Regions from separate parts of the Paenibacillus sp. FSL R5-0341 genome, predicted to be linked through region 1. Evidence: riboswitches for the same ligand, from Rfam matches in the RefSeq annotation. Region 1 holds a riboswitch; each other region holds the start of a gene.

Region 1 (8,270 bases):
TCACACTCAGCGTTGTACTTCCCTGTGGAGACAAGACGAGTTTTTTCTGGCCTGTAATCAGCTTTTTGAGTAAAGGTACAACGGTAACCTCTGCCTTTATTGTCTGATTTTGATAAGTTCCTGTCAAGGTCGCTTGTCCTTCTGTCAGCGTCTTGACTGCTCCATTTTTCACGATAGCTACATTTGTATTGGAAGAGGTCCATATGACCTGTTTCGAAAGGTTAATGGTTTTGCCGTTCGCGTAGGTCCCGATAACCTTCAACGCCTTGGACTTCTTGATGTTTAGCTGCATTGTGGCAGGAGTGACCTCGACTTTGGTAATTTCGTCAGTCACAGCAACAGGGACTTTCACAATCGTTGTTCCGTACTTGCCTTGCAGCAATACTCTGCCGGGTGTAACGCCTTTGATTTTACCGTTTTCCAGCACAGCAGAAGGAGTGGATACGGACCACACAATCTCAGACGTCACATCCTCTTCCTTACCATTCGCACGTGTAATGCTTACTTTCGGGAGGGTGCTCTCACTGCCTTTAACAAAATTATAGGAGTTCGGTGAAGCTTTGATGCTTTTGATCTTCTCCTGCACCTGCACAACCAACTGGGCTTTAGCCCCGTCTACTTCTGCAAAAATGGTTGCTTCGCCTGCGGCCACAGCCTTGACTTTGCCTTTCACCATCGTCGCTACAGTTGCATTACTGGTGGACCATGTCACGCCTTCGGTAACATCCTGCTTGTTATCAAAACCTTCTACCGTTGCCATCACCTGAAGCGCAGCGGTTTCGGAGACACTCATCTTCTGCGGACTGCTATTGGTTATTTCAATCGATGTCACGTCACCGGTAGCCGCCAAGGCCAACGAAGGGACCAATATTGTTAATGCCATAATTAGAGCAAGCGTGCCACGAAGCGCCAGTTTGATTCTATTCATCTCTATCTCCATCTCCCATAATCCAATATTTTACTTCTATTATATTATATCGGATACGAATTGCATAAAGTTGAATAACGTAAGTGGGAGTGTTGGAACAATTCATGATTTTCATTGTATAATATGGGACGGTCGCGTAATACTGTTTTAATAAACCTAAAAGATGGGGGTGGGATATGTATGATCGAAAAGAATTTGCTTGATATGGTTTCACCTAAAAATAACCGTAAACGTATGAAAGCTATTGTCACTTCGACATCCACCAAGATTCGTCCTGAAGACGAGATGGTTCTATTGATGAAAACAGCCCGCAATCGTTTCAAAAAAGCCCTTGAATCTGGACAAATTGAAATCATTAACGAGCGTGAATGGAAGCTGCATTAACATGTAAGAAATAATTTTATTTATTTACATAAGAGAAGAAATTTGTGATCAAGGCAGTAAGCTATATCTTAGATCCAAGCACTAACCAGACCAGTTAAATTTAGCCCAACATAGTAGGAGATCGGTTCGTTAAATAGTGTTACCGTTTAAAAGGGGATGTCCATCGTCACATGCAACATGACGTGTGGAACATCCCCTTTTCTACTTCCTAAAGAGTCACATAACCTCTCTACTTCACTTCATCCTGCTCTGGCAAAATCAAGCTCTCGGCCCCGCCCATATAGGGCCGCAGTGCTGCCGGAACGCGGATGCTTCCATCCTCCTGCTGATGGTTCTCAAGCAACGGAATCAGGATACGCGGCGATGCCACCGCCGTATTATTCAGGGTGTGACAATAGGCCAACTTGCCTTCGGCGTCCAGGCAACGAATGTTCGAACGGCGAGCCTGGAAATCATGCAGGTTTGACGACGAATGGGTTTCTCCATATGCACCTCGGCTCGGCATCCATGTCTCGATGTCATACTGTTTGTACGTTTTCTGCGACATATCTCCGGTACACACGGCTACAACACGATACGGCAGTTCCAGTAATTGCAGCAATTCCTCCGCGTGTCCCGTAATCTCTTGCAGCATGCGCTCCGATTCTTCCGCATCAGGGGCACAGAGAATGACCTGCTCAACTTTGGCAAACTGATGCACACGATACAATCCGCGTACATCCCGTCCGCCGGAGCCAACTTCACTGCGGAAACACGTCGATACCGCAGCCAGCTTCACAGGCTCTGCAACATCAACAATCTCATCCGCATAATACGAGACCAGCGGTACTTCAGAAGTTCCCACGAGCCACTTGTTCTCCCCTTCAAGTTCATAGACCTGATCTCGACCAGTTGGGAAGAATCCGGTGTTCACCAGCGCATCCTCCCTGACCATCAGAGGTACTTCCATCGGTGTAAACCCGTGCTTCAGCAGCAGATCCAGCGCAAGTTGCTGCACAGCACGGTGCAGTAGCAAGCCAGCACCTTTCAATACATAGCTTCGCGTCCCGCCAATCTTCACCCCGCGCGGAATATCGATGAGATCGTGCAATTCCCCCAGTTCCACGTGATCTTTGGTGTTATACTCGAATGTCGGCACCTCTCCCACACGTCGTACCTCCACATTATCCGCGTCCGACGTGCCTTTCGGGGTATCCGGGGATACGATATTGGGTACCAGCCATTGCAACTTGGTTACTTCCTCCTGCACAGGGGCAAGCCTAGCTTCCACGTGTTCCAACTGTTCATTGAGCTGTTTCACCTGTGCCCGCAAACCCTCGGCCTGTTCCCTATTCCCGGCTTGCATGAGTCTGCCAATGTCCGCGGATAACGTATTGCGCAATCTGCGTCCTTCTTCCGATTCCTGCAAAAGTGCTCTGCGTTCTTCATCCCGCTCCAGCAATGTACGAATGTTGATCTTGATTTTTTTCCCGTCTGCTGCGGCCTGAACCTCTTCTGCATGTGCCCGAATCCATTTCATTTCTAACATGGTCACCGTCTCCTTTGGCTGTAAAAATACAAAGAGCGCCCTCATCCCTTGGGACGAGGAGCGCTCTGCTCGCGGTGCCACCCAACTTGCTGAATCAGGATATCCTGCTTCCAGCCTCTTGGTCCGCGATAACGGGCGGTTCCGGTTAACTTGGGGAAATATCGCTCCCCTGGCGAAAACGCCTCCGAGTTGGATGCTCTTCAACGGCATGGTCCGATCTGTAATTGTTGTGTCTCAGTATATACGATCGTCAGACCAAATTGCAACCTTATGTATCGATCAGGAATTCATGGCACAACTTGACATGTCCTGTTATGATAGACTTTGTCTCCATGATTACGCTTTATTCTGATTCTCAATTTATGTATATAAGTAGAAGGAGTTCGTTATGAAAAAATTACTGTGGATCGGATGTCTGTCCTATTTCCTGATTGGACTGGCACACGTTGTACTCGGTTCCATTCTACCGGTTGCACTTGAACATTACGGCAAAGATTATAGCCAAGGCGGAACGCTGATCTTCGCTCAATTTGCCGGATTCCTGGGTGGTGTATTGTTATCCCCATGGCTGAACAGACGTTTCGGTAAACGGGGAGGTCTGTTAATCGCCACAGGGTTGCTCTGTATTGCAGAATTATCCTACATGCTGTTGCCACCATGGGGCTGGATGTTCGTCATCGCACCCGCAGCCGGCTTCGGATTCGGAATGGTTGAAGCTGTCATTGGCACCATTATCATCGCTGCAATCAAAGACAATACGGCCGTTGCCATGAGTCGACTGGAAGTGTTATTCGGAATCGGGGCGATGGTCATGCCGCTCATTGCCAGTGGTCTGATTGCTGCCGGATACTGGCGCCTTTCCTTTCTCGTTGTTGCGATCTGCGCAGCACTAACCTTTATATTCTGGGCGAAAGGATCATTCGGTGAGCTAGACCAGGTGCTGGATCGACGAGGTTCAAATCATGCTTCGGTACATACGCACTCTGCTGGAACATCGGGTGAGATGCACACCGCACCTGCCAGTTCATCCGGCCCAACCTATCGCGGACGTAACCTGACTCTGCTAGTACTATTCGTCCTGTTCTTCTTCCTATACGTTGGCACGGAGATGAGTCTTGCGAACTTCATGCCAGCGATCCTGATTGAGAAAATGAACATGAAGGAAGCCGGAGCAGCGCTTAGCGTCACCTGTTTCTGGATTGCCATGTCTGTGGGAAGACTCTTCGCCGGGTATATCGCAGAGAAATTCCAATACCGCGTGTATGTCCTGTACAGTTGTCTCGCGTCTGTTCTTTTGTTAATGGTATTTCCATTTACGAACCAAATCTGGTCTGCGTTTCTCATCATCTTGCTGCTTGGACTTGCGATGTCAGGAATTTTCTCCATTGCCCTTGTCTTCGCCAGTAAACTGCTGCCTGGAACCGAAGAATCCACACCCAGCATTTTGATTGCCTCAGGCGGGGTTGGCGGTGCCATTCTGCCTTTGACGACGGGGTGGAGTCTTGATCATCTGGCGGTTAATCAGTCTGCATGGATGCTTGCGATCTTTGCGGTTGGCCTGCTTGTCATTAGCGTGATCACATATCAATGGCAGAACAAATATGTCGTAGATCCAGCAACTTAACAGTTATGTGTTGATGCAGTCCTGAGAATTAGAATCAGAATTAGAGTACCTATTAAATACATCAAGATGCCCACCTTCATGACCTGACAGTGGACATCTTTTTTGTAGCGTTATTCCATTCTAACGAACCTGGCACACGCTATTCATCTGCATTTCAGGATATTTGAAATCTAACGAATCCTAGAGACGTTATTATAGTTAATTATCTCAAATTCAAGGTCTCGTTGGAGGTTTTTTGCATAATAACGCCGCTGAGATTCGTTAGATTTCTCATTCCCTAGAAACTGGCCTAATAAGGTGTCCTCGATTCGTTAGCACTGTTATCATGGTGGGAAGTGCCCTATCTTTTCCTCTCTAATCACCTTTCATGAAAGGTGATCATGCGAACTATTCTTTTGCACAAGATTGCCCAGGAAATACTTTAGGCCCATCTGAATCACACACTTTTGTTAACGACAGGCATTACGGGCCCGTTATCCTTGATAAATTTACCGAATACATATCGGACGAGTGGCCCCAGAACGATCAACTGATATGGAAGTGCCAAGCTGAAGTTACGAGCGATCGTCTGAAGATAGGTACGGAATATGGAACCCCCACTTAACTGATCCGCAAGATATGCCGAGATCATTCCATACATGGACATGATCAGAACCATGCCAATTACCATAAAAAATGACATGGCGAGCACACCAAGAATCTTGTTGGACTTGTCGAAAGGCAAGGAGAATGCAATCTTTCTCGCCACAGGGCCAACAATGAAGGATTCCACCAGAAACGCGATGACAAAACACAATATGAATTGAAGCATTATTTCAAGCGGGGACATCTTACCGAGTAACCCACTGTGCCATAGATTGAAGAACATCATGACCACGACCATCCCTGTACACATCATTAATCCGAAAATAATTTGTTCCTTCTTGCTTGTTGGCAATTCTCTCATCCTCTCTGTTTACCTTCGTAATTATAGAGATGATGAACCCCACCACATAAGTGAACATTCTGTGAACTACATAATAAATAGATGGTTACTCCAGCTCAATTTCACACGTGTACATATCACTAATCCCTACTTGACAGCTAGGTTTTATACAACTATCATACTCCTTAATATGCTAGGGAAATGTTGGTCAAAAATACATTCACGGATCATAAGGGGGATTACTACGATGAGTTTTCAAAAGCGCATCGACCACGTCGGCATTGCCGTTCGTGATCTGGATACCACACTCCGTTTCTATACGGAGGTTGTTGGACTGGAACTGAAAGACCGGGTGACACATACAAACGGCGTCATTCAGCTTGCCTTCCTCGGCTTCAATGGAAGCAATGAGACGGAAATAGAGTTAATTCAAGGGTACAGCGACAAGCTGCCTGCCGAAGGTACGGTGCACCATTTTGCCATCCATGTAGATGACCTTGATTCTGAGTACAAACGCGTCCAAGCCACCGAAGCCGAATTTATCGATGGAGAAATCATCACACTGCCTAACGGTTACCGTTATTTCTTCATCTATGGTCCGGAGAAAGAATGGATCGAATTCTTCCAACGTTGAGAAATTCAGCTGGAGTGTGGACAGTTAGGACGGTTCAATAATGACCTCTGTAATTCGTTTGATGGATGGCATGCTCCACTCCGACCGCACTCTATCCAGTTCCTGACTGGACACGTTCCACCCGCTGGCCTATAATTACACCTAGTAATGCCCGTAACTTCATAGTTTCCCAGGGGAGTCGGAATTGGCCGGCTGAGAGTGTATCCCACCAAGATACTAACCCTTAGACCTGATCTGGATCATGCCAGCGTAGGAATCGGAGTATATCGAAATGGCACAGCCCTATGGCTGAACGCCACCTCTCTAACGCCTGCACGCGTCCCGGATTACGGGACGCTTTTTTTGTTTTATTTATCGAAACAAAAATAAGTCATCCAGATCCAACTGGTATAAATCTGTCGATTTATGCAAGATGATTGGATATGAAGCCAAGGAGTACCCGTGCCAATCGGCCGGACATACCGAAGGAGAGAATCAAAAATGAATTGGCGTAAAACAATGGGATTGTTGCTCTTATGCGTACTACTGGTGACGGTGGCCGCATGTGGCGGCAAAGAAGCTGCCCCGGCAGAACAGAACGGCAGCACGAATACGGAAAGCAGCAACGAAGGTGACACTGCCGCTCTGAAAGATATTAGAGTGGTGCTCGACTGGACACCGAATACGAATCATACCGGCCTGTATGCGGCCGTGGATCAAGGTTTTTATAAGGCAGAAGGCTTGAACGTGGAGATTGTTCAACCAGGTGCTGGTGGAGCAGATACGATGGTTGCATCGAATGAAGTGCCTTTTGGCGTAAGTTATCAGGAGAGTGTAACTCAAGCCCGCACACAGGGTGTTCCACTCGTCTCCATTGCAGCAGTTATTCAGCATAATACATCCGGGTTCGCTGCTCCGGCGGATCGAAATATCAAGTCACCCAAAGATTTTGAAGGTAAAACTTATGGCGGTTGGGGCTCTCCTGTTGAAGAAGCCGTGATGCAATCCATTATGGAGGGCGACGGAGCTGATGTATCCAAAGTGAAAAACATTAACATGGGTGACGCTGACTTTTTCACCGCAGTCAAACGGGACATCGATTTCGCGTGGATTTTCTACGCTTGGACGGGTATTGAAGCCGAACTGCGCGGAGAACCGATCGACATGTTATATGTGAAAGATTATTCAGATGCACTGGATTACTACACACCTGTCCTCGTAACGAACGAGCAGACGATTCAGAACGATCCTGAGCTGGTGAAAGCATTCTTGAAAGCCACTTCCGAAGGATATCAATACGCGATTGATCATCCCGAAGATGCAGCGAACATTCTGATCAAAGCTGTACCGGATCTGGACAAGGAATTGGTACTGGCAAGCCAGAAATGGCTCAGTCCCAAGTACACAGATGACGCCCCACGCTGGGGTGAACAAAAACAGGAAGTGTGGCAGAACTACACCGACTGGATGTTTAGCAAACAACTGCTGGATGAACAGATCGATGTGAGCAAAGCATATACAAACGAGTTTTTACCCCAATAAAAATTGCTTAAGTTTAACTTTTTCACACAAGAACGAAGAGTGCAGAACCCATCTGAAGAAGCGAAGCGCCCACCTAAAAGCTTTCTGAAAGAAAGCTCCTTCGGAAGCATATGCTATCCCCGGATTTCTTCCATTAGAATTCATTAAAGAAATCCGGGGATAACAGTGATCGGAAGAGGGTACTGCAATCGAAGTTATAAGTGTAAATCTGGTTCAATTCATGCAATTTATCACGAAAGGAGCCGTGATCTCTCATGGCAAGCACACTACTTAGCATTCAGGTTATTCCGAAAACGCCAAATGGCGAGAACTCTTATCCTTACGTAGATCGTGCCATTGAAGTTATTCAGCAATCTGGCCTGAAGTATCAGGTGAACGCGCTCGACACCACGATGGAGGGGGAACTGGAAGAACTGCTCGAGGTTGTCCGTAAAATGCACGAGGTACTCGTAGAGGCTGGCAGCCCAAGCATCATCTCTCAGATCAAAATCGCCCATAGCCCTACTGGCTTCAGCATGGATACCCTGACGGAGAAGTATCGCTAATGCCTGCCTATTTCAAAAGTGTATGGCCGCCCATTGTGGCGGTTATTCTCTTTATAGCGATATGGCAGGGAGCCGTCTCCCTGTTCCATATTGAGAAATGGATGCTGCCTGCACCGTCCGACATCGCCCGCGAAGCGACAACCCAGGCCGAGCGACTTGGCATGCATGCCTCCGCAACCAT
Region 2 (8,270 bases), 490 kb from region 1:
CAGCATCTGGATCGTGGACTATCCTCCCTGTCCGATGTAGCGGCCATTCGCATCGCTGAGAAGATTGAATTATATATCCGCCATAACTACTCACTTCCGATCTCCAATCCTTTGCTGCAAAAGGAACTCAACTATCACCCAAACTATCTGGCCCGAAGTATGTTGAAGGTCTACGGCATGACACCGATGGAATATCTGCTACACTACAGACTAGAACAGGCCAAAAAGCTGCTGCTGCAAACCGCCTGGTCCGTCGCTCGCATTGCCGAGGAGATCGGCTTCAATCATGTATCCTACTTTTCTTCCTGCTTCTCCAAAAAAGAAGGCATCTCACCCTCCAACTTCCGCAACAAATTTACCGGTACCGAATACAAACCCAAGTCGCTATAAGTCTGTCCAAATTGTATAGCAAAAAGCGCCCGGTAGGTCGAGATCACGTTGCTCTGCAACGCATATCTTCGGACAAATCGGACGCTTCTTCATGTGTAATCCGCAATAATGCATGATATTATCAGATGTTGAATATGGGATGCTACCTAGTACCTGTTACGTTACGATTAACGGCTACATCCATCTAAATTCCACCCTCCACTGTCTCCTCTCCCGTTGCAGCAATGATCGTCACGTTCGCTTGCGCCTTCAGTTCCGTACCCTCCACGGCTCCTTCAACCATGAACGTGCCCACCGTTGCTAATTGCTCAGTCGTTATCTCATTCCAGACCACTGCAACGTCATTTGTTGTACCATCGCTGTACGTCACAGTTACAACGGCAGGTAACGTTGGTATTTCACCCACCACAGCCGTCACATCCACACTTTCCACTTCACTAACGCCCAGTTGAGGTGTGTTCTCTTCACTCAGATCCGGCAGGATAACAGCTTCATCCTCCCCATTCAAGGCCAGCGAAGTGCTAGATGCAAGGGTTGCCACTTCAGCTGCGCTCAGTGCACGGCTATAGATGCGGAAATCATCGATGAGTCCGTTAAAATACGGATCAGGGTATTGTGATTTGCCAATATAGTTATTCTTGGTCTGACCCAAACTGGACGGTTTCAACGTCATATTGTTATTCCGCCCGACTTCTACACCATCCACGTAGATGATTCCCGTGTTGCCTGTCAGTGTAACGGTCACATGTTTCCACACGCCCACTGGGAGACCGGGCACATTAATCGTTTGCTCCTGGCCTGCGGCATTACCTCCAGTGGTGATGGCAAATCTCATATTACTCCCCACCTTCGGTGTCAGGAACATATAGGTTCCCGTCCCTGAACCAAAATCGAAAATGCGGGTAAAATCACTGAGAGCATTCGCCTTCACCCAAGTTGCAATCGTAATAGAATCCGCCCTGCTGACAATGCCCTCAGGCAATTGCACATAACCATCCGTACCGGATAGACTAATTGCACGGTTCTTTTTGCCTGTTACCCAGGAAGTTGTACCTTTGGCAGTCGCATGGTTGCCACTACCCGAAGAATCCGCGGCAGCTGTGCCTGTATTCTCATCAAAATTGTACTGTGCCATCTTCTCCGGAAGTGGCGGTGCAGCATTCACGATCACTTGCACGGTGTCATTTGCCGATAATATCGAATCATTAGCCGTTAAACGGAATGTATACACACCAGCAGCCGAAACGGTTGCCTGCGTATACGCTGAAGTTGGCGATGCAAAAGAGACCTGCGCTCCTGCCGGTCCATTGACCAAACTCCATGCCAACGTTAACCGACCACTCGGCAGTCCATCATCAGTAACCGTTCCCTGAAGACGGATCTTGTCAGGCAACGTGATGGAGGAATCTGCGCCCACGTCTACGACCGGAGCTGCGTTGGCATCCGGCGTCGTAGGCGTAAGCTCCACGCTGTAAGACGCTGCTGTACCTGCATCTACCTTCAACGTGTTCACCGGTTGATAGGCATTGAATTTGCCTTTCACCTGACCGTCCACCTTGATCAGATATGTGCCTGTTTTCAAACCCTGGAACGTAATGGACGTCTGGTGTGGCTGGCCTGGTGTCAGATTCTTCATATCCAGCCAGACATAATCCTTCGCTACAGCCAGTTTGGCCCCAGTATACTGGTCTTTGTTCAGTTCAATGTATAGCTTTTCAGTAATCAGATTAAGTCGCTTGAACAATCCATCTAATGGCGTGATGTTATATTGCCCATTCGTCAGCGTGACATCTGCACCGTAACCTGTCAGTCCAAAGATCGGGTCCACTGCAATATCTGCACTCAATGTCTGCAATGCGCCGAACAGGCCCAGGTCTGCTTCCCCTGTCATCCCGCGCCAACCATTCAATAACGGTACATTGGCTCCACCGCCAGTTCCATTCGTACCATAGTTGCCTTTCTCGGCCTGATACGTCCAGGAAGCTGCACCAAAATTGTCTGGGTCAGCACTAATCTGTCCCGAGTTAATGGCCCCTACGTTAGCAATCTTCGCGGCATAGGACAAGCGCTGTTGTTCTTCCCGCTTGGTGCCTTCATGGAACCGAATCCAGTCATCCATGGCGTATCCGGCCAGTGAGGTTGTGTACTGGAAGTTAAACCAATTCTCCCCGGTAATCGTTACCGGGTCCGTGTAGTAATACCACACCGGCATGTGTCCACGGGAAGCACGGGTTTTGAGGTTGATTTTGCCCATTATCTCCAATGCTCTACTCTGCTCTGTTACTTGATCCGAATGCAGCTTCGCTAGCGTGTATACGGCTTCCTCGCCTGTATTGTCATAGCTATACTCCGAACCATAAGGATACGTCGTATTCTTGAAATTCCCGTATTTCGTTCTCATTTTCGTGATAATATCGTTGGCCTCCGTGTCATATCCTTCTTTTTTCAAAGCCTGAATGATATCCGGAGTCGTCAATTCTCCCATCAGCCCGGTGTTCCAGTTGTAGGCGACAGGCCCTTCGTAGAGGGCTTTAAAAATGTTATAAGCGCGCAGCAGATAAGTTTCCTTGTCATGCTTGTAAGTAACAAGGTCAGGGTATAAATCCGCAATTTTATACATGCTGAAGTATGTGTTATACACATGTGGATAAGCATATCCACGGTAGGTAGGTGTTGTATTCGGCTCGGGCATCAGAAAATCGTGAATCAGATAATCTTCATGATGTCCATTCATCAGATTGGTCCAGATCGCTGTTTCCAGATAATCATCCACGGCCCGAATTTCCCGGGCAACGGGTGTCAGGGTGTTCTTTTCAGCCAGAAACTGTCCATGCGTCAGTCCCCAGTCATCTCCCCAACCCCAGTAGCCGTTGAACACATTGCGCTTGGACTTGGTATTCATCATCCAGTCATCAAACACTTTGTCCCGGATATCTCCCGGCAGGTTCCACTGGGTTTTATCCACCATAAAGGTCGAATGATCCTGCAACGCTTTGTCGACGGGATCAATGGCGTAGAATTGCAGTACCGTTTTTTTGCCACCATCATATTCCACAGTCACGTTATTGGGTCCCAGCTGGCTGAACTGCAATTCATAGATTTTATGATCGCCAGGCTTGCTTTCCTTTAACGGTACAACCGTGCCATTGGCATATTGCACTTTGGTGATGGTCTTGGACGTACGCAGATCCACCTTTGCTTTCTGATTGGTCGGCACGATCATGCCTGGAACTACGGTTACATCAATAAGTCCCGCGTTATACAGTGCATTTTTCGCAGCATGTTCGTCCGAAACAGCCAGGAACTTGAATCCGTATGTCTTGGACTGGCCTGCTTCCAGAACCAGGCTCGTATTTGGCAGATATCCCCGGTTGGTGGATTTGATCACGTTGGAATGAATATAGAAGACGTTCAGCCCTTCAATCCATTTGCCTTCATTTGCCGGATTCCAGGCCCACTTGCTACCCGGATGTTCCTCATTACGCCACCGATCCTGGTACTCGAATCCTGCTCCCGTCGTTGCATCCGGAATCAGCATCAGATAAGAACCAATGCCGCTTGGACGGCTGGCCGTAATATAGGAGCTGTTGTTGCCAACAAACGAGTGTGTAACAACCCGTGTCTCATATATCGCATCACCGTAAGTCCACTGTTCATTGAATGGCAAGGGCAGACCGAAATCACCAATCTCCAGCTTCTGGCCGCTCGTATTCTGCACTTCAATCTTCCACAGAATGGATCCATCCGTCTGGGTGGTATAGGTCTCGATCACTTTGAAATTGCGAATCCCCTGGGCATTCGATGCATTGGCATACGTCACCGTCACCTGATTACCGGAGTTCGTGATCGTCCGACCATCTGCCGACAGATTGGTCCAGGCTTTGGTCCACGCCCCACCATTCAATCGATACGTGAACATCAGTTCACCAAGCCACTGGTGGTCTGCTGTATTTTGTTCTGGTGCAACGGTTGGATTCATAACGTATTCCGTCGGAAAAGCATCGCCCTTGATCTTAATGGAAGAGATTTCACCATGACTTCCCGTCTGGAGAATGAGCTTGTCAGTGGACAACTCGTGGGCATACGTTTGATCCGTAGCAAATACAAGCGCAGCCGCCAGGGATAACACTGCGGTCAACATCATTTTAAACCTCATGAACTTGGCCTCCTCATATGGACTCATCGTTAACGTTCATAGGCTGTTACACGACTTATAGCCGTTCTTCATTTTGCCCTTTTAACTTCAGCCGCGCGAATCACCTCCTCTCCATCTTGTTGCTGTCCCTCCCCCACCACTGTTCACCTCAAAATCCGCTAATGCGGGTAACTGAATACGATATAATCCTGCACCGTTATCCGTTTCTTCAAGGCAATACATGAAAGGTCCGCGCTGAATGGCAACTTTACCAAACGTATCTCTGATGTGATCATGTCCATGCAGGTATGACGCTGCTTCGATCCACTTGGCTACATCACTGTCCTGAAATACCATGCCATAGTGCTCTCCCTCTTCTTGACCCGCAGCAATGCGAAAATTACGGATGGCCCGGCTGGGTTCAGCCCCCTCGATGCGATCATTCAGCGCCTCCCATTATTTTATTTCTCATTGGAACCTCTCCTTGTTCTATTCAACATCCTCATTTTACAAATCATTACAGGTCGATGAAATCATCATTTCCAACTGAAATTTGTATGATTACAACCTCACTCCCAGGATGTGACTCCACGCTCATCTCAAGAAATCCATCATGCTGCCTCTTTACAGTTCATGTTCAAGTGATATATGCTGAACACACAACTGCATATCTTGAACTTTTGCACTAGGGGAGCCCTGCGGCTGAGACGAATAGAACTATTCGGACCCTTTGAACCTGATCTGGATCATACCAGCGGAGGGAAGTGGAGCGGCCTTTTAGTAAGCGGAATTTTTTCATGTATGTGAAGATAAATTGCGGATTTAACTTACAGACCCACTCATTTCTCCGGAAATGGGTGGGTCTTTTTTGTTTCTTTTGCAGAGTACAGCATGCCGTTGTTATTGTAGCAGTCTGGCATCAAGGGGGTGAGGATCAGATGACCAACCATGTAACCATTGAGAACGTTAGCTTCGCTTTTCCTGAAAAAAAGGATTTACCCGTACTCGCCAATGTGTCGCTTCAGGTTCAACAAGGAGAATTTGTCTCGCTCATCGGCTCCAGCGGATCAGGTAAAAGCACACTCTTCAAGCTGCTCGCAGGCTTGTATGAGCCAACCGTCGGCACCATCGATATTGCTGATGTACCGCAAGGACAACGGCTCGGACGAGTCGCCTATATGCCGCAGAAAGATCTGCTGTTATCCTGGCGTACCGTCATGGAGAACTGCATGCTGCCTGCCGAGCTTGCACCAGGCCGTCAGGACAAGGACAAACTACGAGCCGATATCATCGCGGGATTGGCAAAGTTCGGCTTGTCCGGTTATGAGCAGGCCTATCCGGATGAGTTATCCGGCGGCATGCGGCAGCGGGTGGCACTGCTGCGTACCTTGCTTACAGGCGGGCAGCTCATGTTGCTGGATGAACCCTTCGGTGCACTCGACGCTTTAACCAAACGAGAAATGCATCGCTGGTTGTTGGAGCTGTGGGAGGACTTTGGACAAACCGTGCTGTTCATTACACATGACATTGAAGAAGCCCTGCTGTTAAGTGATCGTATCATTCTATTAACTCCAGAGGGGCAAGGTCAGCAGTTGAGGGAAACGATGGTTCCTTTGCCACGCCCAAGGTATTCGGACATGATCTACGAACCGGCTCTTGTGCAGATGAGACGACAACTGGAGGAACAATTACATGCGAAGCGATAGAGGTAAGGTCAGCGTCCGGACGTGGTGCTCGAAGTGGATGTCGAAGTGGTTTTCCCAATATGGTTTGTTTATTCTGCTCATGCTCTCTTTACTGGCGATATGGGAAACGATTGTGCGTATGGGATGGGTGCCCTCCTTCATCATTCCTGCACCAACGGCCATCGCAGGTTCACTCGTTGAGCATCGTCATCTGCTGCTGACCATACATCTGCCTGCTACCTTTATGGAGGTTCTTGTTGGTTTTGGCTTGTCCATAATGACCGGTATTATGCTAGCGACAGGCATGCATATGAACCGATCGATTGAAAAGGCCTTGTATCCCTTCATTGTGATCAGTCAGACGATCCCGCTGATTGCTCTGTCCCCGGTATTTATCCTGTGGTTTGGTTACACGCTGTGGAGCAAAGTCGCCGTGGTGTTCCTGATCGCGTTCTTCCCCATTGTGGTCAGTACCTACGACGGACTCCGCCAAGGCGATCCGGAGCAGCGTGAACTGCTACTCACCATGGGTGCCAGCAAGTGGGATATTTTTCGCAAACTCCAGGTTCCGCTGGCACTCCCTTCTTTTTTCTCGGGGCTAAAGATGTCTGTGGTGTACTGCGTGGTTGGTGCAACGATTGGGGAATGGCTTGGTGGCAGCAAAGGTCTCGGATACTTCAGCCGCCGCATGTCCAGCAACATGAACACGGATGCGATGTTTGCCGCTATTGTGCTGTTATCCCTGCTGGGAATCGTTTTGTTTGTATTAATTGCCTGGATAGAGAAACGGTTTAGCATACTGCGTCATGAAAGTAAAAGAAAAGTTGGATAAAAATTAGAGGTAAACAAAACGATGAAATGAGGACCTTCATTTATGAATAACAAAGGCATCTACTCCCTGCTTCCCATCATGCTCATTAGCCTTTTCCTGATCGTTAGCGGATGCAGCACCACGAATACTAGCCAAAATACGCCAACAACAGATTCTGCAACCAACGAACAACAAACTGACAAGTCTGCAACCGAACCAGCATCAGACGCCATAGATAAACTGTCTATCATGCTCGACTGGTACCCGAACGCAGTACACTCCTTCATCTATGTTGCTCAGGAAAAAGGATACTTTGCAGACCAAGGTCTGGATGTCGAAATTCAGATGCCTGCGGATACCAATGATTCACTCAAACTTGTTGCTGCCGGGAAAATTGATCTGGCTCTGAGCTACCAACCCCAAATATTGCTCGCACGTGGTGAGAACATTCCTGTACGTTCCATTGCTGCTGTTGTTCGCCACCCGCTTGTGCATCTGTTGACCGAAGCGAATGGCAACGTGAACTCCCCCAAGGATCTTGAAGGAAAAACTGTCGGTTATTCTTCGATTCCGCTGTATGAGGCGATGGTACGCACGATGATCAGCAATAATGGCGGCAATCCCGACAACATAAATCTGGTCGACGTTGGGTTCGATCTGATTCCTTCGCTGGCTTCCGGACAGGCGGATGCGATTATGGGTGGTTTTATTAACCATGAACAATTGATTTTGGAGAAAGAAGGACATGCCATGGAATCAATTAACCCCGTTGATTATGGTGTGCCCGATTATTATGAATTGGTCCTGACCGCAAGTGAAGCTGGCATTGAAGCAAAAAAAGATCAGCTTACCCGGTTCGTCAAAGCGATCCAGGAAGGACAGAAATATGTAACGGAGCATTCAGAAGAAGCCTTGAATATTCTGCTCGCTCATGAGAATGAAACGTCTCCGCTTGACCCGGAGATCGAAACCAAAAGCCTGGCGATGCTACTACCACTCATGAATGAAGAAGGTCAACCGTTTGGTCAGCAGGAAATGGCGTCGTGGGAAAATGTACGTGCATGGCTCGTAGCAACTGAATTGATTCCTGCATCGGTGAAAGCCGAGGATGCTTTTATTAATCTGCAAGGAGAGCAACGTAAATAAAGGAAAAGTGACTGAACACAAACAGATTGAAAGAAATGGGATTAGCCTGAAGCAAGCATAGGAGGATCAAAATTTATAACAATCCTAAGTGGCTTGATGTGCA
Region 3 (8,270 bases), 230 kb from region 1:
CTATATGCGCACCTGGCAATATCACCAGTCGAAATACATAATTCAAAAAATGCATCAAAGGAGGAACCAAGATGATCCGCATGCCTATTCAGCAAATGATCCCGTACCACCACCAATATCCGCGCAACACGGCGACCACTGCTCCTAAAAAGGAGAATGAGAACACTCAAGGTCTATCCTTTCATGAAATTCTACAGCAAAAAATGGCGAAGAAGAATGCTTCTCCTTCCCTTCGATAAAATGGACACCTGACCGTATTCGAGTCCGGTTATCAACCGTCTTTCCGCAGCTTGGCGGAATGGCGGTTATTGGCGTTGAGCAATATACGACTGTACAGTCCTCAGTCATGTTTTTATAATGGTTTAAATATCTACGAGATCCATGACATATCCGAACTGTAAAAGGGGACTTATCACATGATCACCATTGGTTGTTTTCACGCTCATTATTCCAACATCGCCTTAATTGAAGAGACGCTTGCTCCTTATGAAGTTGAATTGGTCCATTACGTCGATCCAGGTCTGGACCGTCTTAAACATGACGCTGACTTTTCCGATGCCGTTATTCATGAGAAGGTAGCCCAGACGCTCCAATGGATCGCTGAGTGTCATGCCGATGCCATTCTGGTCACTTGCACCCTATTTGCGACAGTATTGGAGCAGGAAGCCAAACAGGTCCCCGTGCCGGTGATTGGCATAGATGATCCGCTATTGCAGGAAATGCGGAGAGTACCGGGAGAGTTCATCATCGTGTTCACCAACCCGGCAACTGTTGAAGGAACGATGGTACGGGTGAATCAGGCGTTACAGCAAAAGCATGAGCAAGAGAATGAGAGTGGGCAATTACACGTCGCCAAGGTATCTCAGACGGAAGCGGTGTGCATCCCGGGGACATTTGAGTTGATTATGCGTGGAGATCAGAAAGGGTACCTCGAAGCGGTACGTGAAGGCTTACAACAGATTGCTGAACAGTATCCGGGTAAAAGGGTAATCGCAGCCCAGCTTTCTATGGCTCCCGCTGCTGCACAGGTTGCAACAGATACGGGCTTGGCAACCCATAGCCCGCTGGCATTGCTTGCAACGTATTTGGAGAAGCATTTGGGCGTGGCTCCGCAATGAAACCACTTACTAACTAACACCACTAATTAACGAGGTGAACTAATATGCGTTCCCTCTATATTATAGTACTATTCATAGTGGGTTTTTCCTGTTCTGCATTTCTATATGGAGGAGCTCCTAAGCTCAGTGACGCCCTCCTATTTGTTATCGCAGGCATTCTGTATAAGATATGGACACAGAACAATCATAAAGCTAATTCTGAATAACATGGAGAGCGCTAGCCTAGTTTAAAATAAACTCATGTCACAGCAAAAAAAGCCGTTCTTCTCTGCAATGACAGAGAGGGACGGCTTTATCTCTATTTCAGACTGCCCAGCTTACGCTGTAGTGACGCCTAGGAACGTGTTCGATACTCCTCCTCGGCCTTTTCCTGCATGCCCGCTGCTACAGCTTCATGATCAGACAATCCTTTGTCCGCTGCAAAGGCACGAATGTCCTGCGTAATGCGCATGCTACAGAACTTCGGTCCGCACATGGAGCAGAAATGAGCTTCTTTGGCGCCTTCTGCCGGCAGCGTCTCATCATGGTAGGATAATGCCCGTTCCGGGTCCAGAGACAGATTGAATTGGTCCCTCCAGCGGAACTCGAAGCGCGCCTTGGACAATGCATCATCTCGGCGTTGAGCACGTGGATGGCCTTTCGCCAGATCGGCGGCATGAGCAGCGATCTTGTAGGCAATAACCCCTTCGCGCACATCATCCTTGTTGGGCAGGCCCAGATGTTCTTTTGGCGTAACATAACAGAGCATGGACGTGCCGAACCAGCCAATCATAGCCGCCCCAATGGCGGACGTGATGTGATCGTATCCTGGCGCAATGTCGGTCGTTAGCGGCCCAAGTGTGTAGAACGGTGCTTCTTTGCAGATTTCCATCTGCAAGTCCACATTCTCCTTGATCTTATGCATCGGCACATGCCCCGGACCTTCGATCATCACCTGCACATCATGCTTCCACGCGATCTGCGTCAGCTCCCCGAGCGTAGCCAGTTCCGCCATCTGCGCTTCATCGTTGGCATCGTAGATACTGCCTGGACGAAGTCCATCTCCCAGTGAAAATGCCACATCATACCTTTTCATAATCTCGCAGATTTCTTCAAAATGGGTGTACAAAAAATTCTCCTGATGATGCGCAAGACACCATGCTGCCATAATGGACCCGCCTCGAGACACAATGCCTGTCATTCGCTTGGCGGTCATCGGGATATAACGTAGTAGCACGCCTGCATGAATCGTAAAGTAATCCACGCCCTGCTCTGCCTGCTCAATGAGGGTGTCACGGTACAACTCCCAGGTCAGCGCTTCCGCTTCGCCATTCACCTTCTCCAGCGCCTGATAGAGCGGCACCGTGCCAATCGGCACTGGTGAATTGCGGATGATCCATTCCCGGGTCGTATGAATGTCTTTGCCTGTGGACAGATCCATCACGGTATCCGATCCCCAACGTACCGCCCAAGTCATCTTCTCCACCTCTTCCTCGATGGAAGAGGATACGGCAGAATTACCAATGTTGGCATTGATCTTCACGTGAAAATGACGACCGATCAACATCGGCTCACTCTCCGGGTGATTGATGTTGGATGGCAGAATGGCCCGTCCACTCGCCAGCTCCTGCCGCACAAATTCCGGCTCCACGCCTTCACGAATGGCGGCAAATTCCATCTCTGCCGTAATGACTCCCTGCCTCGCGTAGTGCATCTGAGTCACACAGCGTCCTGGCTGTGCCCGTAGCGGTTTTCCGCGCAATCCAGGGTACTCTTCGGCTCCAGCTCTCTTTCCTCCGGGCTTCAGTCCGTTATCCTCCGGTTGGTCTTGGTAAGCTTCGACATCACCACGCGCTGTGATCCAACGGGTGCGCAGAGCTGGTAGACCTGCGCGGATATCCGCGTGAAATGCGGGATCAGTCATGGGGCCGCTCGTATCGTAGACACGCAGCGGTTCGTTATGCTCCACCCCTTGGGGAGTATTCGTGTCATGAAGGGCTATTTCACGCTCCGGAACAGCAATGTCCGGCCGTGAGCCCTGAATGTAGACTTTACGGCTACCCGGAAAGGGCTGAACCCGTCCGGCCGCGCTTGTTTCCTTTTCCACCTGCTGACCGTTATGTTCCTGTTCCATCGCTTGTTGTCCCGTTTGATTTCCTGTACTCATGTTCGATTGTCTCCTCCTCAGTGTTCGTTCGCTTGGTTTGGTTGGTATCATCATTAACTTGGTTACGTACCTGTCCCAAATCATGCGCAATGCAGAGAAGAAAGAGCGATCCTACGCCAGACCAGGGGAGACATCATTCATGTACAGTTAACAACAGAACGGAGGTTACCACAGATCATGGATCTATGGCGACTTCTCTCTTTGGCCTAATCCACTTTCGCAGGTTACTGAAAAAGAAGTCCATGGAGTATGTGCTATATCGCCCGTTCACTGTATATAAAAAAGCCGGTCCCCGAAGGAACCGACTTTTAATGTCCATCACCAATAATGCACCTTCATGCAGCTCCTTAACGGAGACTACAAGGGTCACATCATGTGGTGGTTGTGGTCATATCGCCGATTACTTCCCTACGCTGGTATGATCCAGATCAGGTGCAAAGGGTCCGGAATCTCATGCGATTCCGTCTCAGTCCGGACAATTCGGACTCCCCCAGTAACGTTAACAAGTTGCAGCATACACACGCCGCAGTTCATATTCAATGAAGCTGGCCCCGATGGGCCGTCCATAACAGATTAGCGCAACCGGAACATAAAAACAACCTTTATATTCCAAATGATCAAACTCCATTGGAGACGAACCTTACATCAACATCAGGATAACATGAGCCCCATCTGCGTAGCCGATTCCTTTAATACAGGTGCATATTCATGCAAAGTCTCCTGTGAAAGTCGACTGACAGGTCCCGAGACCGAGAGGGCAGCTGCAATATTGCCTCTGCGATCCATAATTGGTACCGATACCGCGGCAGCCCCCGGCTCACGTTCCTCATAACTTGTGGCATATCCGTTATCCCGGATGTCTCCCATCTGCGCCAAATACACCGCCGGATCAATAAACACTGGCCATTCCGGTCCATTCATCAGTTCTTCACGATCATCGTCCGTGGCAAAAGCCATCAGGACTTTGCTGGAAGCCCCCACAGACAACGGGAGTCTAACGCCAACGGGAGCGACACGGCGAATCGCCTGATCACTTTGCACCGCCTGAATCCGAATCCGTTCACTGCCATCACGCAGGTACAGACTTACCGTCTCCCCCAATCGATCTCTCAGTCGCTCCATCGCAGGCAGCAATAGAATAGCCGGATCATCACTGCGGGACATATGAGCTGACAGCTCCCAGATTCGGATGCCAAGTCGGTACTTCTCCGTTGCCGCATCCCGGATCACGAACCCTCGATCCTCCAGCGTAGCCATCAGGCGGTGCACTGTACTTTTGTGCAAACCAATCTGGCTGGCAATCTCGGTGAGTCCCAGATCACTGCGTGTGGTAAAACATAATAATATATCCAGCGCCCGTTCCACAGCCCGGACGGTTAACTTACGATCTTCCATGGCATAATGCCCTCCTCATGTTTCATCACATGAAACTTGGTTACATAAATTATATGAGAAACGGTCTCATCTGTAAACCAAAAAGAGCCAAATTCAGAATAGGAGAAAGTGTAAAATTTTCCTTTTTATAAGACTTAATCCCCTGTAATTTGCACACTAAGGTAATGTTACCCATATATCTTAAGAACTATATAACAATTGCGTAACAAATGCCCTCAATCAATTGACTTTGACTATATTGGAACATACGATAAAGATATATTACATTAAGATATCGCTCTGAAGCAGGCTCTGAAATAGACGCAATTCTCTTTTCATGTCGTTGTTATCTTCAACTGAACTTCAAAGGAGGGGCATTCATGTATCCAACATCCCAGAGCGAAGCCCCGCTGCAAACAAAAGTGTCCGATCTGCCCTCTTCGCTATCACCGAGGCTGATTCGGTTCAAACATATTATCGTAGCGTTGCTGCTCTCCGTTGTATTTTTTCTACTGTTTTGTTTTATTGCACTGCATGGTTATATCGCATGGGTATTATCCAATCCAACAGTAGCGCCGGTCTTCTCCAATCCGATGCAGGCCAAGAATATGAAGTACGAAGACATCACGTTCCCGGCAGCAGATGGCAGCCGGACGATGCAGGGATGGTATATTCCTGCTGACAATGCCGCAAGCAAAACGATTATTTTCAGTCACGGCTATGGTGCCAATCGTGAAGAAACATGGGTACCCATGTATGACCTGGCACACTATGCCCATCAACTTGGGTTCAACGTCGTCATGTTCGATTATGGCTTCGCCTCCCAGGTGAACAAAGCTGTAGCCACCGGTGGCAAAGCTGAGTCACAGCAATTGCTGGGCGCGATCCAGTTTGCCAAGCAGCGCGGTGCACAGGAACTGGTTGTCTGGGGCTTCTCCATGGGTGCCGGTACGGCGCTACAAACCGGACTGATTACGCAGGAAGTCGATGCGATGATTCTGGACAGTGCGTTCCTGCTGGAGCCAGATACGCTGTATCACAACATTCACAACCAGATCGATCTCCCGCGTCAGCCTACACTGGAGATCATGAAGCTGTTGTTCCCTGTTCTGAATGGTACCGGATTGCAACAGATCCCTTATCAGGAAGTGAAAAAAGAGGACTATCCGTTCCCGATCTTCTTCATTCATGGTACGGAAGACGAGAAGGCTCCATACCCGATTGCAGAGCAACTCGCCGCCAACCAGACTAATCCGTATTCGGATGTATGGATTGTCCAGGACGCGCATCATGAACTTATTTTCCGGGAGCATCCGAAAGAATACCTGCGCCGTGTCTCAACTTTCCTGAGTCATGTAACGAAGACAAGCAGTGACGATGTGCAAAACACGAATAGTGGACAATAACCAAATTTCAATCCTCGAACTTTTCGTTCATTCCAGAGCCCTCAGGGGCTCTTTTTTTTTGCACTCATAGGACAACAGGCTCGCGGAATATACTCTTGTGACGCATGAACAGACGGTCTGAACGCATAGATCATTGGTCGGATTAGGTTACCTGTATGAACTATTTTGCATTTTTGAATTTCATCTGGAGGAGGTCTCGCGTATATGAACTGGTATGAATATGGTCACCTGCTGCCTCTGCGGATATTGGAGGAAATTCGTTTCTGGAAGGAGCAGGAGAAGGAACATACGCTCGTTATTCGTGCACTGGTTCCTGATCTGGAGCCCGCATACGTCAAGGTATTGGAGGAATGGGAGGCTATCTTTGCAAACAGCGAGCGAGTAGCGAATCAGATTTTAAAACAACTATTGCCCGCAACTCATCCACCTGCTCCTTACATCATTCGTTGTATCGATCAACTTGTGGCGGCAGCTCGTCAGCAATCCAGGGAGTTCATCAAGCAGCTGTATGTTCTTCTGGAGCAAAGTACTGCTGTGCAAGCTGTTCCGCTTGCCAAAGTACTCATTCTGCATTTTATTCGCGAATCGGAGTACTTTCTGGGTGTATTGGATACGCTCGGTCAACCTGGCATCTTGCGAGAAACGGATTCCGAGCCATCACTTTTGCTGGAAAATGCGTTGCATGCCTCAGGGTCAGGAAGCATCCATCGCCAAGCTTCAGAAGCTCCAGCTTCCCCAGAGGGAAATGAAAATGCACCTGTTGCTTCAGCACAGATCCAATCCGCAGCACTTCAGCCTTCCCCCAGCGGAAGTGCTGCGAGCCAGCCTGTCTCTACCTCACCTCAGGTCAAAGAAAAGCCGGTACCCATTGGAGGACACACACTTCCTCCCCTTCCCTATGCGTACAATGCGCTGGAGCCACATATTGATGAGCTGACGATGCGTATCCATCATGACAAACACCATCAATCTTATGTGGACGGACTAAATATAGCAGAGAAAAAACTGGCGGAATCGCGAAAAAAGAATAACTTTGAACTCATCAAGCACTGGGAACGTGAACTCGCCTTTAACGGGGCAGGCCACTACCTGCACACGATCTTCTGGACGATTATGAACCCTGCTGGCGGCGGCAAACCTTCTGGCATGCTCGCAGAGCAGATTAAGCGCGATTTCGGAAGTTATGAAGCGTTTAAGAATCAATTCACGGAAGCCGCAAACAAAGTGGAAGGCAGTGGCTGGGCGATGCTGGTCTGGAGCCCGAGAGCACACCGTTTGGAGATTTTGCAGGCGGAAAAACACCAGAACCTGTCCCAGTCCGACATCGTTCCTCTCCTGCCACTGGATGTGTGGGAACACGCCTACTATCTGAAGCATCAGAACGAGCGCAAAAAGTATATTGAAGACTGGTGGAATGTGGTCTACTGGCCGGCTGTAGCCGAGCGGTACGAAACGGCACGCAAGCTATTGTGGCCGCCTTATTAAGCTTTGGGTTAGATGGATAGAAAAAAGAGATATCTCCAGCCGAATGACTGAATGATATCTCTTTTGGGTTGATACTAGTATATCAGTATTACTGACTAATCGATGCCGCTTCAATTGCTTTATAAGCCCAATGTGTATTAGGCACATCCGACCACTGTCTTACTGCATTCGTTGCAGGATCAAGACCGATCAGTTTGTTGAGCATCGTGACGGCTTCAGCGCGAGTTACAGGCTGACTTGGACGGAAGGTACCATCAGCATACCCTGTAACTACTCCTGCCGCGTTCAATCGAGCTATCGCTTGCTGAGCCCAATGATCGTTCACATCATTAAATGTATTCGCTTCATCAGCTGTCTGTTCAGTGTTTAACAAGTGCTGTAACACGCTGGCTAATTCGGCACGAGTCATTGCTTGATCTGGCTTAAAGCTGCCATCCGTGTAGCCTTTAACGTAACCGGATTGGGCAGCAGCCGCAATGGCCAATTCTGCCCAGTGAGTAGGTTTCACATCTTTAAACGTGTGATTCCCTTCCGTTGTTGACGTGCCCAGAACACGAGTAATCAGCGTAGCCATCTCCGCACGAGTTACGGAGCGTTCGGGTCTGAAACTGCCATCAGCATACCCTTGAATATAAGGCTGTGCTTTCAAGGTGTTGTCTGTCCAGTCTTTCACTTTCACAATGGAGAACGTACTGAAATGGTCTACTTCAATCTCCACTCCTTGTTGATTATCACTATTCA

Evidence for each region. A riboswitch is a leader RNA that binds a small molecule or an ion and turns the genes downstream of it on or off. The one in region 1 is predicted to bind thiamine pyrophosphate.
Region 2: it holds a riboswitch for thiamine pyrophosphate, as region 1 does, so the genes downstream of both, MKX75_RS04315 (ABC transporter ATP-binding protein) here and MKX75_RS02260 (ABC transporter substrate-binding protein) in region 1, are expected to answer to the same signal.
Region 3: it holds a riboswitch for thiamine pyrophosphate, as region 1 does, so the genes downstream of both, thiC (phosphomethylpyrimidine synthase ThiC) here and MKX75_RS02260 (ABC transporter substrate-binding protein) in region 1, are expected to answer to the same signal.

What each region holds. Positions count from the first base shown of each region.
Region 1 is NZ_CP150241.1:462,728-470,997, reverse strand. Features, by position in the region: gene MKX75_RS02290 (Ig-like domain-containing protein) at 1-928, opposite strand, end outside; gene MKX75_RS02285 (hypothetical protein) at 1,109-1,312, shown strand; gene serS (serine--tRNA ligase) at 1,542-2,840, opposite strand; gene MKX75_RS02275 (MFS transporter) at 3,229-4,464, shown strand; gene MKX75_RS02270 (hypothetical protein) at 4,901-5,410, opposite strand; gene MKX75_RS02265 (VOC family protein) at 5,637-6,023, shown strand; TPP riboswitch at 6,185-6,297, shown strand; gene MKX75_RS02260 (ABC transporter substrate-binding protein) at 6,504-7,544, shown strand; gene MKX75_RS02255 (thiamine-binding protein) at 7,799-8,089, shown strand; gene MKX75_RS02250 (ABC transporter permease) at 8,089-8,270, shown strand, end outside.
Region 2 is NZ_CP150241.1:950,207-958,476, reverse strand. Features, by position in the region: gene MKX75_RS04330 (AraC family transcriptional regulator) at 1-390, shown strand, start outside; gene MKX75_RS04325 (DUF5695 domain-containing protein) at 575-4,546, opposite strand; gene MKX75_RS04320 (hypothetical protein) at 4,634-4,831, opposite strand; TPP riboswitch at 5,203-5,305, shown strand; gene MKX75_RS04315 (ABC transporter ATP-binding protein) at 5,464-6,231, shown strand; gene MKX75_RS04310 (ABC transporter permease) at 6,218-7,042, shown strand; gene MKX75_RS04305 (ABC transporter substrate-binding protein) at 7,085-8,167, shown strand.
Region 3 is NZ_CP150241.1:695,653-703,922, reverse strand. Features, by position in the region: gene MKX75_RS03320 (hypothetical protein) at 72-239, shown strand; gene MKX75_RS03315 (aspartate/glutamate racemase family protein) at 417-1,118, shown strand; gene thiC (phosphomethylpyrimidine synthase ThiC) at 1,453-3,231, opposite strand; TPP riboswitch at 3,653-3,766, opposite strand; gene MKX75_RS03305 (IclR family transcriptional regulator) at 3,916-4,659, opposite strand; gene MKX75_RS03300 (alpha/beta hydrolase) at 5,019-6,044, shown strand; gene MKX75_RS03295 (Fe-Mn family superoxide dismutase) at 6,249-7,529, shown strand; gene MKX75_RS03290 (S-layer homology domain-containing protein) at 7,618-8,270, opposite strand, start outside.